DNA from 2 places in the Micromonospora sp. NPDC018662 genome. Region 2 is predicted to be linked to the other one. Evidence: riboswitches for the same ligand, from Rfam matches in the RefSeq annotation. Region 2 holds a riboswitch; the other holds the start of a gene.
What was found. A riboswitch is a leader RNA that binds a small molecule or an ion and turns the genes downstream of it on or off. The one in region 2 is predicted to bind cyclic di-AMP.
Positions count from the first base shown of each region.

Region 1: another riboswitch for cyclic di-AMP. It lies ahead of ACH495_RS22830 (coiled-coil domain-containing protein); the one in region 2 lies ahead of ACH495_RS14885 (C39 family peptidase).

Region 1 is NZ_JBISAC010000008.1:180,917-188,349, reverse strand. It holds gene ACH495_RS22840 (HelD family protein) at 1-901, shown strand, start outside; gene ACH495_RS22835 (cation diffusion facilitator family transporter) at 979-1,893, shown strand; cyclic di-AMP (ydaO/yuaA leader) riboswitch at 2,036-2,166, shown strand; gene ACH495_RS22830 (coiled-coil domain-containing protein) at 2,171-3,259, shown strand; gene ACH495_RS22825 (SRPBCC family protein) at 3,327-3,839, opposite strand; gene ACH495_RS22820 (STAS domain-containing protein) at 3,902-4,261, opposite strand; gene ACH495_RS22815 (hypothetical protein) at 4,735-5,139, shown strand; gene ACH495_RS22810 (cellulose binding domain-containing protein) at 5,845-7,433, opposite strand, start outside.
Region 2 is NZ_JBISAC010000004.1:288,682-296,114, reverse strand. It holds gene ACH495_RS14900 (D-ribitol-5-phosphate cytidylyltransferase) at 1-485, shown strand, start outside; gene ACH495_RS14895 (CDP-glycerol glycerophosphotransferase family protein) at 502-2,175, shown strand; gene ACH495_RS14890 (alpha/beta fold hydrolase) at 2,172-3,053, opposite strand; gene ACH495_RS14885 (C39 family peptidase) at 3,756-4,607, opposite strand; cyclic di-AMP (ydaO/yuaA leader) riboswitch at 4,811-4,950, opposite strand; gene ACH495_RS14880 (hypothetical protein) at 5,278-6,042, opposite strand; gene ACH495_RS14875 (hypothetical protein) at 6,192-6,749, opposite strand; gene ACH495_RS14870 (acyltransferase family protein) at 6,829-7,433, opposite strand, start outside.

The sequences.
Region 1 (7,433 bases), on a different contig from region 2:
GCTGCGTCGCTACGCCGGCGGGGTCCTCTCCTCGGCCGAGATCCGGCTGCTCACCGACGCGTACCGGACGCTGGACACGGACGGGCTGACCGTCGCCGACATCGCGCTGCTGGACGAGCTGGACGCGCTGCTCGGCACGCCGGTGCGGCGGGCGAAGCCGAAGCGGGACCCGTACCAGTTGGCCGGTGGCGTGCGCGAGCTGAGCACGTACGCGGACCGGCAGCGCGCGGCGCGGGCGGCCGCCCGGGAGCGCCCGGTGGACTACCGCGACTACGCCCACGTGGTGGTGGACGAGTCGCAGGACGTCTCGCCGATGCAGTGGCGGATGGTCGGGCGGCGCGGCCGGCTGGCGTCCTGGACCGTGGTCGGCGATCCGGCGCAGACCGCCTGGACCGGCGATCCGCAGGAGCTGGACCGGGCCCGTGACCAGGCGCTGGGGCGGCGTCCCCGGCGCCGCTACGAGCTGACCACCAACTACCGCAACTCGGCGGAGATCTTCGCGGTGGCGGCGGCGGAGATCCGCCGGCTGTACCCGGATCTGGCGCTGCCCGACGCGGTGCGGTCCACCGGTGTGCCGCCGGTGGAGCGGACCGTGGCCGCGGCCGAGCTGCCGGCGGCCACTGTCGAGGCGGCCCGGGTGCTGCTGACCGAGGTCGAGGGCACGGTCGGCGTGATCACGCCGGTGCCGCGCCGGGACGAGGTGGCGGGTTGGCTGGGCGAGCTGGGCGCCGGCCGGCTCCAGGTGGTCACCAGCCTCCAGGCCAAGGGCATGGAGTACGACGGGGTGGTGCTGGTCGCGCCGAGCGAGATCCGGGCCGACCCGGGTTCGGGGGTCCGCACGCTCTACGTCGCGCTGTCCCGGGCCACCCAGCGCCTGACCACGCTCGATCCGGTGGGGTGACACCGCAGTCACTTGCACACATAGCGATGTGAGCATAGATTGGGCCCGTCCGGGGCGCGGGACGGGAGGGTGTGTGCGTGGGCGCAGGCCATGACCACAGCGGTGCGGTGACCAACGCGGCGCACCGGCACCGGGGCCGACTCTGGGCGGCGTTCGCGCTGCTCGCCGTGCTGATGCTGGTCGAGGCGGTGGCCGCCGTGACGACCGGTTCGCTGGCGCTGCTCTCCGACGCCGGGCACATGTTCACCGACGTGCTCGGGATCGGCATGGCGCTCGCGGCGATCACCGCCACCCGTCGCGCCGGGACCGACCCGCAGCGCACGTTCGGGCTCTACCGGCTCGAGGTGCTCGCCGCGCTGGCCAACGCGGTGCTGCTCGGCGCCGTCGCGGTCTACGTCCTGATCGAGGCGGTACGCCGGTTCGGCGAGCCGCCGGAGGTTCTCGCCGGCCCGATGCTGGTGGTGGCCGTGCTCGGCCTGCTCGCCAACATCGCCGCGTTCGCGCTGCTGCGCTCCGGCGCGCAGGAGAGCATCAACCTGCGCGGGGCGTACCTGGAGGTGCTCGGCGACCTGCTCGGCTCGCTCGGCGTGATCGGCGCCGCGCTGGTCATCGCGGTCACCGACTGGTGGTGGGCCGACCCGCTGGTCGCGGTGGCGATCGGCCTGTTCATCCTGCCGCGCACCTGGCGGCTCGGCCGGGCCGCGGTACGCATCCTGGTGCAGGCCGCGCCGGAACACCTCCAGGTGACCGCCGTGCACGACCGGCTGACCGCCGTGCCCGGCGTGGCGGAGGTGCACGACCTGCACGTCTGGACGCTCACCTCCGGCATGGACGTGGCCTCGGCGCACCTGACCACCGACCCGGGCGCCGAGGTCGCCACCGTGCTGGCCGCCGCCCGGGCCGCGCTGCACGAGGACTTCTCGATCGATCACGCCACGTTGCAGATCGAACCCGGAGCGTCCACCGGTGCCTGCGGGCCGACCGGCTGGTAATGAGGACAGCCTTAAATCTGAGTGGCTATTGTTGACTTATGCCGGTTTTGCCCGGTTCTCGACGCCGGGTGACGGCGCCGGAACCGGGCAACGCCGGTAGGCTCGGTCGCGGCCACCCCGCAGGCGTCATCCGGCGTCGGCGGAGCGGCCGTCGCCTAATCGCCCGCGGGGCGAGCCGGGGAACCACGTACGTGGGGTGCATCCGCGTCAGCGGTAGGGATCTTCCGTCCCGAACCCGTCAGCTAACCCGGTCGGCGGTTGACGGAAGGACACGTGAATGCCCCCAGTGGCACCCGTACGACGAACGGCCGCCCGGATGGCGGCCCTGCTCGTCGCGATGCTGACCCTCGGCCTCGCGACGGCGCCGGTCTCCCCCGCCTCGGCGGCACCCGCGACCGGCCGGCTCGCCGCCGCGCCCGGCGACGACGACGAGGGCGGCACGCCGGCGCTGCGCGCCAAGCTCGACGCCGCCAGCAAGGGCTGGCTGGAGGCCAAGGCCGCGCTGAACCGGTCGGTGACCCGGCAGAAGCAGCTCAACGAACGACTCGTGACGATCGACGCGGAGCTGACCGAACGCAACGCCAAGGTCGGTGAGATCGCCGAGGTGGCGTACCGCACCGGCCGGATGGGCACCGCCGCGGCACTGCTCGGCAGCACCAGCCCGGAAGGCTTCATGGACCGGGCCGCCGCCCTGGAGACGGTCGCCGCGCACGAGGACCGGACACTGCGGGAGTTGATCACCACCCGCGACGAGGCGATCCGCACCCGTACCGCGCTCGACGGCGAGGTCCGCGAACAGCGCAAGCAGGTCACGGTGATGGCCAAGCGCAAGGAGCAGGCCGAGCAGGCGCTGGAGGAGGCCAACAACCGGCCGTCCGCCAGCAGCAGCGGCAGCAGCAGCGACGGCAGCGGAAGCCGGGGCACCTCCACGGCGAACGCGAAGCCGGCCAAGCGCAACTCGGACGGCTCCTGGCCGGCGGAGTCGTGCAGCGTGAACGACCCGACGCCGGCCAGCGGCTGCATCACCCCGCGTACGCTGCACGCCCTGCAACAGGCCAAGGCCGCCGGCTTCACCCGGTACGTCTCCTGCCACCGGCCCAGCGGCTCCGGCGAGCACCCGAAGGGTCGGGCCTGCGACTTCGCGGCGCAGAAGAGCGGCTTCGGTGGCGTGGCCAGCGGCGGCGACCGGACGTACGGCAACAACCTGGCCGCGTACTTCGTGCGCAACGCCGACCCGCTCGCGGTGCTCTACGTGATCTGGTTCAAGCAGATCTGGCTGCCCAGCAGTGGCTGGAAGTCGTACAGCGGGGGCAACGGCGACCCGTCCAGCGACCACACCAACCACGTGCACCTGTCGGTGTACTGACCGTCGCGACGGCACCCGGTCACACGCCGGGTGCCGTCGCACGCGAGCCGGCACGGGCGGGGCCCGGTCAGGCCGGTCGGCCCTCCAGGGTCGCGCCCAGGCGGGCGGCGAGGCCCAGGTGAGCGGCCCGCGCCTGGCGGAACGCGTAACCGAACAGCGGCGCCGGCGCGGTGAGCGTGATCTCCACGTCGATCCGCACCACGCCGTCGGGCTCGTCGCGCAGCCGGGTGTGGTTGCGGACCGTCGTCGCCGGCTGCTGCCGGGCCACGGTGACCACCTCGTCCTCGGTGGCGATCAGCACGTCCGCCTGGTAGGTCACCGGGAAGTGCAGCGGACCCAGCTCCAGCCGGTCGGTGATCGCGAAGCTGGCCAACGCGCCCGGACGGGGCGGCAACTGCCGGACCCGCACGATCAACGGATGCAGCTCGCCCTGCCGGCTCAGGTCGCCGAGCAGGGCCACCGCGTCCGCCCGGCTGCACCGGGCCTGCACGGTGTAGCTGAAGCTGTCGCTGCTCTGCAACCCGTCCCCCTCGCCGTCGTGGGTCCGGACGATCGTCCCGTACCGGGGGCGGCCTGGCAACGGGTCGAAGGTCCCCCGGTCGGCGGTGGCCGGGAGCAGGGTTCGGTGGCGCCGGGTGACGCTCAGGCGCCGGGGAGCACCTCGGGGGCGTCGTCGGCGAACCAGGGCTCCGGCGCGCCGAAGAGACCGAGCAGGCCGGTCACCCAGAGCTGTCGGTGCACGAACCGGCTCGGCTCGGTGACCACCAGCTTGACGCCGCTGACCTCGCAGGTCTGGAAGCCGGCGACCATGGCGCTGATGCCGACCGAGTCGATGAACGTGACGAGCCGCATGTTGAGCTCGATCCGGGCGGGACGCGCCTTCGCGAGCACCTCGGCGATCGCTTCCCGCACCTCGTACGCGGTGTCGACGTCGATCTCCCCACGGGGCGCGATCTGGACGACACCACCCGGACGCACCGATTTCACGATCGACAGGCTCACGCGAGCACCTCCACTCGCCCCAACGGGCGCCTCATCAGTACGCGGGCCGCGACCGAGAGTATTCCTCCAACGGCCCCGGTCGCCACCCCCCGGGATGAGCAATTCGCGGACTGGGCACACCTGGGCGAGCCCAATCCGGACCTCCGGGTTCCGATTTCCCTTCGACACGGACCAGTGACCGGCCGAACGACCGGACCGGGTCGGCCGATCCGCCGACCCAGGGTAGCGGGCCCGCACACCCCGCCGGGGTACCCGGTCCCCGGCGCGTACGGGTGATTCCGCCCACCCCGTCCCTTTCCCGCGCCGACACCGCCGGATCCCGGCACGGTGCCGTTCGCATGGCAAGCGGCACGGGAGGGGGTTTGGCGCGGGAGCGGTCGGGGCACTGCCCCCGGGGAGTGAACCGTGACGCGCCGGATGAACACCGGAGTCCGACCTGGCCGCCGGGCTTCGGCACCCGAGGAGGTAGAACGATGTTCGGATCCAGCCTGTTGGACCGCCGCAGCAAGCCCGAGCGGGTCGCGGACCAAGCATGGCAGCACCTGCTCTCCGCGGTCGGGTCCGCCGGTGACAGCGTGCGGGACGCCACCCGCGTCGCCCGCCGCAACTCCTCCGGCCTGGCCGACGACGCCACCGACCTGGTCGGCTCCGCCGCCGACGAGGCACGCCGCCGGGCCGGCCTCGCCTTCGACGCGCTCGCCGGCCGGCGCCCCGCACTGCCGTGGACGCTGCTGATCGCGGCGGCCCTGGCCGGCGCGGCCATCGGCTGGGCCGCCGGCACCGCCGCCCGCGCCGCCGGCAGCCGGGAGCGCGGCGCCGACGAGATCGAGTTCGTGGACGTCGACCGCCCCAACTCCCCCGCCGGCCTGGACGGCTGACCGCACACCCCCACCCCGCACGACCGACGGTGGCCCTCCCGGCAACGGGACGGCCACCGTCACCCTGTCCGAACCTCGGTGATCATGAGGTTGACGGCCCGGAGAGCGCTTTCCGGGGCAGCCAACTTCATGATCATCCGGTCCGTCGGGCCTGCCCCGCCCGCCCGGCGGTGGAACGCCTCAGGTGTCAGGTCGCGGTAGACACCCATACCGTTCCACCCGTGCTTCACCCTGCCTGTGACTGGAACGGTATGGGTGTGTCACGGCCCGGTAGACACCCATGGCGTTCCACCCGTGCTTCACCCTGCCCGTGAGTGGAACGGTATGGGTGTGTCACGGCCCGGTAGACACCCATGGCGTTCCACCCGTCTGCCGGACGCCCGCTGAGGAGGCGCTCCCGAAACTCCGCAGCGCACCCCGCAAGCCCTCATGAGTAACCGTCCGCCGGACAGGGTGACGGCTGACGGAGCGCTTCCCCGTGCGACCAATGCTCGCCCACCCGCTCGCGCCCAACAGCCCGACCGGTAGGAGTGAGCGGGTGATCAAGGAGTTCACGTCACCCCCGAGATCGACTCCGACACAAAACCCTTGATCACGTCCAGGGCGGGGGTGTCCTGGGCGGTCAACCTCGTGGTCAGTGAGTGGCGTCACACGCGGACCGCGCGCCGATCGGGAGGCGATCGGCGCGCGGTCCGCGGGGGATGGTCAGCGTGCGGCGCAGGAGACGGTCGGCGCGCGGTTGCCGCCGGTCGCGGTGCCGGTGAAGCCGACAGTGGTCGACGCGCCCACGCCGAGGGCGCCGTTCCAGCCGGCGTCGGTGACCGTGACGGCGGAGCCGGTCTGGGTGTACGTCCCGCTCCAGAGCTGGGCGATCCGCTGCCCGTCGGGGAACGTCCAGGTCAGCGTCCAGCCGGCGATCGGCGTGGTGCCGGAGTTGCGGACCGTCACCTCGCCCTGGAAGCCGCCCGGCCAGGAGTTCGTCACCGCGTACGCGGCGGCGCAGCCGCGTCCGGTCGGCGCCGGGGTCGGTGACGTCGGCGACGGCGACGGGCCCGTCGGCGTCGGGGTCGGACTCGTCGGCGACGGCGTCGGGCTCGTCGGCGACGGGGTCGGGCTGGTCGGGGTCGGGCTCGCCGACGTCGGGGTGGGCGTGGGCGTGCCGCCGAGGCGGTCCGCGACCAGGATGCCCCGGCCGTTCGTGCCCAGGTAGACCCGGCCGTAGACGCGCGGGTCGCCGGTGAGCGCCTCGCCCGCGTTGCCGTACTGGTGCTGGTCGTCGTTGATCCGCACCCAGGTCGCGCCCGCGTCGTCGGAACGGTAGACCCCGTGCGTGCCGTCGACCGTGCCGACGGTGAACAACGCCGGGTACGTCTTCCCGGGCGCCGCCTTGCCGAAGCCGACGTTCACCGCCGTGGACACGCCGGTCACCTTCGTGAAGCTCGCGCCGGAGTTGGTGGAGTGCCAGAGACCACCCTCACCGGCCAGCCAGATGTCACCCTCGACGCCGGGTAGCGCCTTGAACTTGACGCCGGTGGTGGGCAGGCCGGTCGCCGCGGTGGCGGTGAACGCCGCCCCGCCGTTGGTGCTGACGTAGAACTTCCCGGCGCTGACGCCGTAGAACTTGTTCGGGTTGACCCGGTCGGACTCGACAGTCGCGTTGGCCGGGATGCCGGTGGCGGCGGTCCACGAGTTGCCGAAGCCGACCGAACGGACCACCTGCTGCCCGGCGTCGGCGGGGGCCCAGACGAACTGGCTGCCGTCGGCGGACGCGGCCACCGTGCCGCCGTTGTTGATCCCGCCCGGTTCGGTGCCCTGGAACCAGTTCGCGCCACCGTCGGTGGAGAACGCCACGTGGCTGTCGTTGGGCCGGTCGGAGTCGGTGAAGTTGCCGGCCCGGACCATCACCGCCGGCTTGGTCTCCGCGTAGTCGAGGCTGGTGGTGCTCGTGAAGCCCGGCTGGGTGAACATCATCGGCGGCACCGCCGCGAGGTCGGTGTGGCGGAAGCCGCCGATGTCACCGAGGCCGCTGACCAGCGGTGCGCCCGACGGCGGGCTGACCAGGTCGAGCACGGCGGTCTCCTCCAGCCCCTTGACCATCGGCGTGATGGTGAAGGTGCCGCCGGTGTCCCACTTCGTCAGGCCGGTGGTGCCGTAGATCGTCGCGCCGGTGCCGTACATCATCCGGTCGCTGTCGAACGGGTCGATCTCCAGCGACTCGTTCATCCAGCCCAGCTTCGGGGACTCCTCCGGCGGCGCCGGGTTGGTGCCGAACGTCAGCCACGGCACCGAGCTGA
Region 2 (7,433 bases):
AGAAGGGCGCGCTCGCCGAGATGGACGACGAGACGATGGACCGTCTCCTGCACGTCAACTTCGTCGGGCCGGTCACCATCGCCCGCCAGTCGCTGCCGTACCTCCAGCAGACCAAGGGACAGCTGCTGCTCTACACGTCCAGCTCCTACACCCGGGGCCGGGCCCGCTACGCGCTCTACTCGGCCACCAAGGCCGCGCTGGTCAACCTCACCCAGGCGCTCGCCGACGAGTGGGCGGAGTTCGGCGTACGGGTCAACTGCGTCAACCCGGAACGCACCGCCACCCCGATGCGCACCAAGGCGTTCGGCGAGGAGCCGGAGCACACGCTGCTCGCCTCCGAGGCGGTCGCCCAGGCGTCCCTGGACGTGCTGATCTCCGAGCTGACCGGTCAGGTGGTCGACGTCCGGCGGGCGCCCGGCGAGCCGGTGGCCGACGTGCCGGCGCAGCCCGGCGCGCACCGGTCCGAACTGTCCACCCGCGCCTGACCCGAGGGACGTGCAGATGCGTGGTGACCTGGTCCGGAAGCTGCTCGCCCGGGTGCTGACCAGCGGGCTGGCGGTGCTGGCGTTCCTCGTCGTGGCGCTCACCGGCGCCACCGGCGTCGGCCTGGCCGTGGCGGTGGCCGCGCTGGCCGCCACCGCCTGGGAGCGCCGGGTCCGGCCCAGCGCCGACGGGCTCGTCGAGACGGTGCTGGTGGCCGCCGGGATCCTGGTCGGCTACGCCCGCCGGGCCGACGACGGGTTCGACCCCGCGCTGGCCGCCACCGCGCTGGTCCTGCTCGGCCTGGTGCTGCTGGTCGGCCCGCTGCGGCAGGCCGGCGCGCTGGAGATCCGGGCGGCCAACCTGCCGGTCCGCTCCTGGACGCCGCTGGTCGCCGCCCGGCTCGGCGACGCGCTGCTGGCGCTGCTCGCCCTGGTGGCGCTCGCCGCCGCGCTGACGCTGCCGGCGTGGCTGCCGCTCGCCGCCACGCTGCTGGTCGGCGCCGGCTGCGCCGCGATCGCGGTCGACCTCGCCCGGCGCCGGTTCCGGCCGCCGGCCGGGGGCGGCCCGGTCGGCCGGGCGCTACGCCGCCACCAGCCGGAGTTCGTGCTGCACTTCTCCGCCCCGCCCGGCTCGGAGTACCAGGTCACCATGTGGCTGCCCTACCTGGAGCGGATCGGCCGGCCGTTCCTGGTGGTGGTGCGCGAGCCGGAGTTCCTGTCCACCGTGGCCGCCGCCACCCGCGCGCCGGTGGTCCTCTGCCCCACCCTGAAGGCGCTCGACGAGGCGCTGGTGCCCAGCCTGCGGGCGGCGTTCTACGTCAACCACGGCGCGAAGAACGCCCACTGCATCCGCTTCCACCAGCTCACCCACGTGCAGCTCCACCACGGCGACAGCGACAAGGCGCCCAGCGCCAACCCGGTGTCGGCGATCTTCGACAAGATCTTCGTGGCCGGCCAGGCGGCGATCGACAGGTACGCCCGGGCCGGCGTGGAGATCCCCGCCGAGAAGTTCGTCGTGGTCGGCCGCCCCCAGGTCGAGGCCATCGAGGTACGCCGGGAGCCGGCGCCCGCGTCGGCGCACCCGACCGTCCTCTACACCCCGACCTGGACCGGGCACCACGCCGACGCCAACTACTGCTCGCTGCCGGTGGCCGAGACGCTGATCCGCCGGCTGATCGACCGCGGCGCGGTGGTGATCCTGCGCGCCCACCCCTACACCGACCGGAACCCGGCCTCGGCCCGGCAGCTCGCCCGCCTCACCGAGCTGCTCGCCGCCGACAAGGCGAAGACCGGCCGACCCCACCTGTGGGGCGCGGCAGCCGCTCGTGACCTGACGCTCACCGAGTGCGTCAACCGCGCCGACGCGCTGGTCTCCGACGTCTCCGGGGTGATCTCCGACTGGCTCTACTCCGGCAAGCCGTACGCGGTCACCGACACCGGCGCCGACGGCGCGCACTTCGTCGAGCGGTTCCCGCTCGCCGCCTCCGGCTACGTGCTGCGCCGGGACATGTCCAACGTGGACGACGTGCTCGCCGCGCTGCTCGACACCGACCCGAAGGCCGCGCAGCGCTGGACGGCGCGGACCCGCTACCTGGGCGACTTCCCCGTCGACGGCTACGCCGAGGCGTTCCTGGCCGCCGCCCGCCGCGAGCTGGAACCGCACCGGGCCGTCCCGGCGCCGCGTACGGCCTAGAGGTAGGGGTCGAGCAGGGCGAGCACCGCCGCCGGGTCCTCCACGTGCGCGTTGTGGCCCAGCCCGGGGAGGGTGGCCACCGGCACGCCCAACGCCTCGAGCTGCGCGTCGGTCACCATCGGATCCGTCTCGCCGCGCGCCAGCAGCACCGGCACGTCGACGGCGGCCAGCAGGGCGGGCAGGTCGGGCTCCCCCACCGCGAACGCGGCCGGATCCATGGCCAGTCGCCACCGGCCGTCACCCCGGTGCTCGCCGCCGGGATGCCCGCGTTGTCCACCGCCGTCGCCCCGGTGTCCGCCACCGGGATACCCGCGTTGTCCACCGCCGTCGCCCCGGTGTCCGCCGCCGGGATGCCCGCGTTGTCCACGGCCGTCCTCCCGCCGCAGCCCCGCGTCGACCACCGGGTGGTCGGGGGCGAACAGGCCGGCGAGCCCGGCGACCCGCAGGTAGCGACGGGCCGCCTCGTCGCGGGTGGCGAACCAGGTCACCGGCCGGGCGGCCAACTCGTCCGCCTTGGCCAGCTCGGCCGGCGACCAGACCGCCTTGATGCCCAGCCCGACCGCCGCGTCGACCGGCAGGTGCCGCTGCCGCGCGGCCAGCGCCAGCGCCACCACGCCGCCGAGCGAGTGCCCGAGCAGCACCAGGCGGTCCCCCGGGCTGAGCCGGACCGCGTCGAGCCCGTCCATGACGCGCCGGGCCAGGGCCGCGAAGGAATATCCGGGCAGCGGCGGCGACCAGCCGTGGCCGGCCAGATCGGGGGCGATCCAGCGCCCCGGCCAGCGGCGCTCCAGCAGTGGCGCCCAGGGCAACCACACCTCGCCGGTGGCGCCCATGCCGTGCAGGAGCACCAGGTGACGGTTCCCCCTCGTATCGCCCATACGCCGCAGTCTGCCACCGCGCGGACACCCGGCGCGAGACCGTCCTCCCCGAGCCCGCCACCTCCGCGTCGATCATGAGGTTGTCCCCTGACAAACCGGACACCACCCACTGTCAACTTCATGATCGCCCGCCCGGCGAGGCCAGGTGAAGCCTGCTAGAGGGCCGGGTGGGTTCGGGCGGATTTTCCTCGCCGGTTCGGACACCTTGGATACCCAGGAGCCCTGAAACACCCATAGCGTTCCACCGAACGCGCCCCGGGTGCCTGGGTGGAACACCATGGGTGTCTACGCGGCCCTGAGACACCCATGGCGTTCCACTCATGATGGTGGCGGGCGGCGGGTGGAACGGTGTGGGTGTCTGGGCGGCCCCGAGGTGCCCCACAAGGCTGTTGGGACGCCGGTGGCGTGCCGCCGATCGGGGTCAAGTGGATGATTTGTCCGGTTTGGCGGTGGTGGGCGGCATCCTGACGGCGGAATCGCCGACGGGGGTGCGGCGTTGTACGCCCGTGCCCCTGGGGTTTGTTCCTGAAGGGTCTGAAGCAGGTCGACGGCTGGCAGGACATGCCGCTGACCAAGGCCGCCCAGCCCGTCCAGGTGTCGGCCTACCCCGACGCGTACGCGCAGTGGGAGAAGCAGGCCACTGGAACAGCTAAGGAACGCGAAGGCCGGCACCCGGAAGGGTGCCGGCCTTCACGCGTACGGTCAGGCGGAGTAACCGCGCGTGGCCATCCAGTTCGCCAGGTCGATGGTGCTGACCCAGTACGACGGCAGCGACGGGTCGGCCGAGTCGGCGATCCGCACGGTGCGGCCGTCGTTCTTGTAGCCGACCACGGCGATGTAGTGGCCGCCCGGGAACGAGTGCCAGCCGCCGTCGGTGTCGGTGGCGTCCCCGACGATGTTCGAGACCACCGCCCGGCCGTTGCCGACCGCGTTGACCACGTCGGCCTGGAGCCGGTCGATCTGGGCCCGGGTGGCCACACCGGGGATCATGCGGGTCCGGTACGGATCGCCCTTGACCTGCTGGTTGAGCACCCGGGTGGTGTCCTCGGCCGAGTTGGTGCCCATCTCGGTGGTGCCGAGCGCGGCGGCGAGCGTGTCCTGGCTGCGCTCGATACCGGTGGCGCTGAGCGCGTTCCGCACCGCGGCCGGGCCGCAGTAGTAGTAGGTGGTCTGCGCCTGGTAGTCGTAGTCGAGCACCCTGCTCGACGGCGGCTTCGGTGTGGCCTTGCGGGTCGCGGTGTCCGGGTCGGCGGCCTTCGCCGACGGCGTGGCCGTGGGCGACGCGCTGGGCGCGCGACTGGGTGCGGCGCTGGGTGACGTGCTCGGTGACGGGACGGCGATCCGCGCCTCACCGCGGCTGGCGGTGTCACCCAGCCGGGAGCCGAGTTCCGCCACCGCGGCGGTGTTCTCCGGCCGGGCCGGCGCGTCGTCGGCGGCGGCCAGGGCGGCACCGGTGCCGCCGGCCAGCACGAGGGCCGCGGCCGAACCGGCGATGATCTGGTACGGGCGCTGGGTCGCGAGGCGACGCAGTTGACGCTTCAGGTGGTGCTTCACGGGTTTCCTCCACGGGGGTGGGCGGCACGCACCGGCCCCGCGCGCGGAGGAACTCACACACGCTGGCGGGCGGAACGGCCACGGGACGTCGCCCGGGATGCCGGGCGGACAGGGGTTGGCGCGCGTCGCGGGTCAGGCGAGCGCTGGCACCCCGAGGCCGTGGAGGCGGGGGGACGTTCGGGGGGTGGTGGGCACGAGGATGGAACTCCTTCCGTGTCCGCCGACCGGGTTAGCTGACGGATTCGGGCGGGAAGTACGCCCTACCGCGGCCGTGGCTCGCGGATTCACCCCGGTGTTGCGCTTGGGTCCCCGGTTCGTATGCACGATTAGGCGGGTCGGCACGGCGTCGCCAATTGCGATCGAGAACCGCACCGGACGCGCCGACACTACCGGTGGGTACACGCCCTGCCAAGCGCTGCCACCTGCGTAAACGTGCTCGGCGACTACGGATTCGGAACAGCCGGTTACTGACTTCACTCAATGGGACAAGCGGCTGCGTCGGCGCCGACCGGCGGAAAACGGGCATCCGGCGGGCGCAGAAACGGGCAGCGGGCGCAGCAGGGGCCATCGATCCCGACGGTGGCCGACGGGCAGCGCCGGTGAGCAGCCTCACCGCTTCCGGGTAACGATTCGGTCGACGTTCGCCCGTGGGGTCTCCCGGCGCGCGCGCTCAGCCGACGCGGGCCGGACGCCAGCGGGCCCCCCGCACGGCTGCCGGGACCGGGACACGGGTCGCCGTCGGGACACGGGACGCCGGCGCCGGCCACCGCGCCGTGGCGGCCGCCCACGCCTCGGCGGCGAGCGTCCGGGCCGCCTCGGCGGCCAGTTCGGCGTCCCGCCAGGCCTGGCGTTCCCGCTCGGCGGCCGCCTCCCAGCCGGCCCGTCGCCCGTCGCGGACGGTCCGGGCCAGCACGATCTCCTGCTCGGCCGGGTGCCGGCGCGGGTCCCACCCGTTGCGGTGGGCCAGCACGTCGGCGAGCTGGCGGGCGGTCAGCTCGCCTCGCCAGTGCGCCGCCATGGCGGCGTGGTGCAGCCAGCGCTCACGCGCCGCGTACTCGGTGGGGGTGCGGGGCGTGCGCGGGGCGGGCAGCGCGCCGGCCCCGGCCAGGCGGCGGGCGGCGGCGTCCGACTCGTCGTAGGCCGTCCAGGCCCGGTCCGCCTCGTCCTGGGCGGCCAGCCACTGCTCGCGCCGTCGGCGGGCGGTCTGCGCGGCGCCGGCGGCGGCCACCGCCACCTCGTCGGCGTACCGGGCGAGGTCGGCGCGGTGGAGCGCCTCCGCGTCGACCGGGTCGGGTGCCGGCTCCGCCGCGCCGTCGCGTTCCGGGCGCGCGACCAACACGGCGAGCAGGACGAGGGCGAGCACGGTCAGGGCCGACCAGATGGCGGCGGCCTCGGGGACGGCGGTGAGGAAGTTGAGGAGAACGGTCTGCGACATGGTCGGCACCTCACGGGAGACAGTGGCGGGGAACTCCGCACGGCCGGTCGGAGCGGGGCGCGGCCGGGTACGGGCGCCGCCGGGCCGCCGAGGGGCGGGTGCGGGGTGAGGTTCGGTGGATGCGGTCACGGGCCGGGGCCCGTGGCGGGTCAGCGGGCGGGCGGGGCTCGCGGACCGGCCGGCGCCGGCGGTTGACCGGCCGGGAACGGGTGCCGCCCGGTCGGGGGCGCGGCATTGCCCGCCGGCTGCGGCTCGGGAACGCCGACGCGGCTCCCCTGCCGACCGACGACGGGAACGCTCTGCCGCTCGGCAACGGCGCCGCTCTGGCGCTCGGCAACGGCGCCGCTCTGCCGCTCGACGACGGTGCCGCTCCGCCGCTCGACGACGGCGCCGCTCCGCCGCTCGACGACGGGGTCGCCAGGCCCGCCGACGACGGATACGCCGACAACGGCGTCGGTCTGCCGGCCGACGACGGGAACGCCGGCAACGATGTCGGCGCGCGGATCGGCGACGGAGTGGCCAGCCGGTGATGGGCCGGACGTCAGACCGGCGACCGGACCGGCCGCCGCGGGTGCGATCGCGGACACGCCGGCCGGCAGCGTGGCGGCGCCCAGCGAGAAGGCGACGACCACGGCCAGGCTGGCCAGCATCCGGGCGGCCCAGCGCGCCACCCACCACACGGGACAGGTGAGCGCGATCGGAGCCACGAGTGACAAATTACCGCCAATCCCGCCACGGCGCATCGTCGCCCGGCGTGTCGCGACGCCGTCGACCAGGGTGGACCGCTCAGTCCGGCCGGCGCCGCCCGGCGTACTCGATCGAACGGTCCGGCTCCCCGGCGGGCGCCGCGCCGGCGTCGTCGGCGGCCGGCCGCGGTGCGGGCACGCCCGGTGTCGGCGCGGCGGCGGTCGCGCCGCGACGGGCCCGGCGCGACGGGCCGAGGCGGCGCATCATCGGCACCTCCACCCAGCGGTGCAGCGCGGCGGCGAGGGCCAGGGTGAGCACCAGGAAGCCGAGCACCGCGAGCGGGCCCCGCCACCCGGGCAGGCCGGTGCCCCAGTCGCCGGTGAGCCGCAGCACGGTCACCATGACCAGCACGTGGACCAGGTAGAACGCGAACGAGACCTCACCGAGCCAGACCATCGGGCGGGACCGCCACGGGGTCCGCCGGCCCCGCACGTCGGCGTCCGCCGCCGCGGCGATGACCAGCAGGTACGCGATGGCGAGCAGCGCGGCCCAGAACTCGGCCCGGATCCACAGCGCGGCGACCACCCAGGTGGCGACGAAGAGCAGGCTGGCCACGGTGAGGTTGGGGCCCCGCCAGCGGTGGCGGCGCATCAGCTCGGCGGCGGCCGCCCCCATCCAGAACTCGAACGAGCGGGTGACCGGGA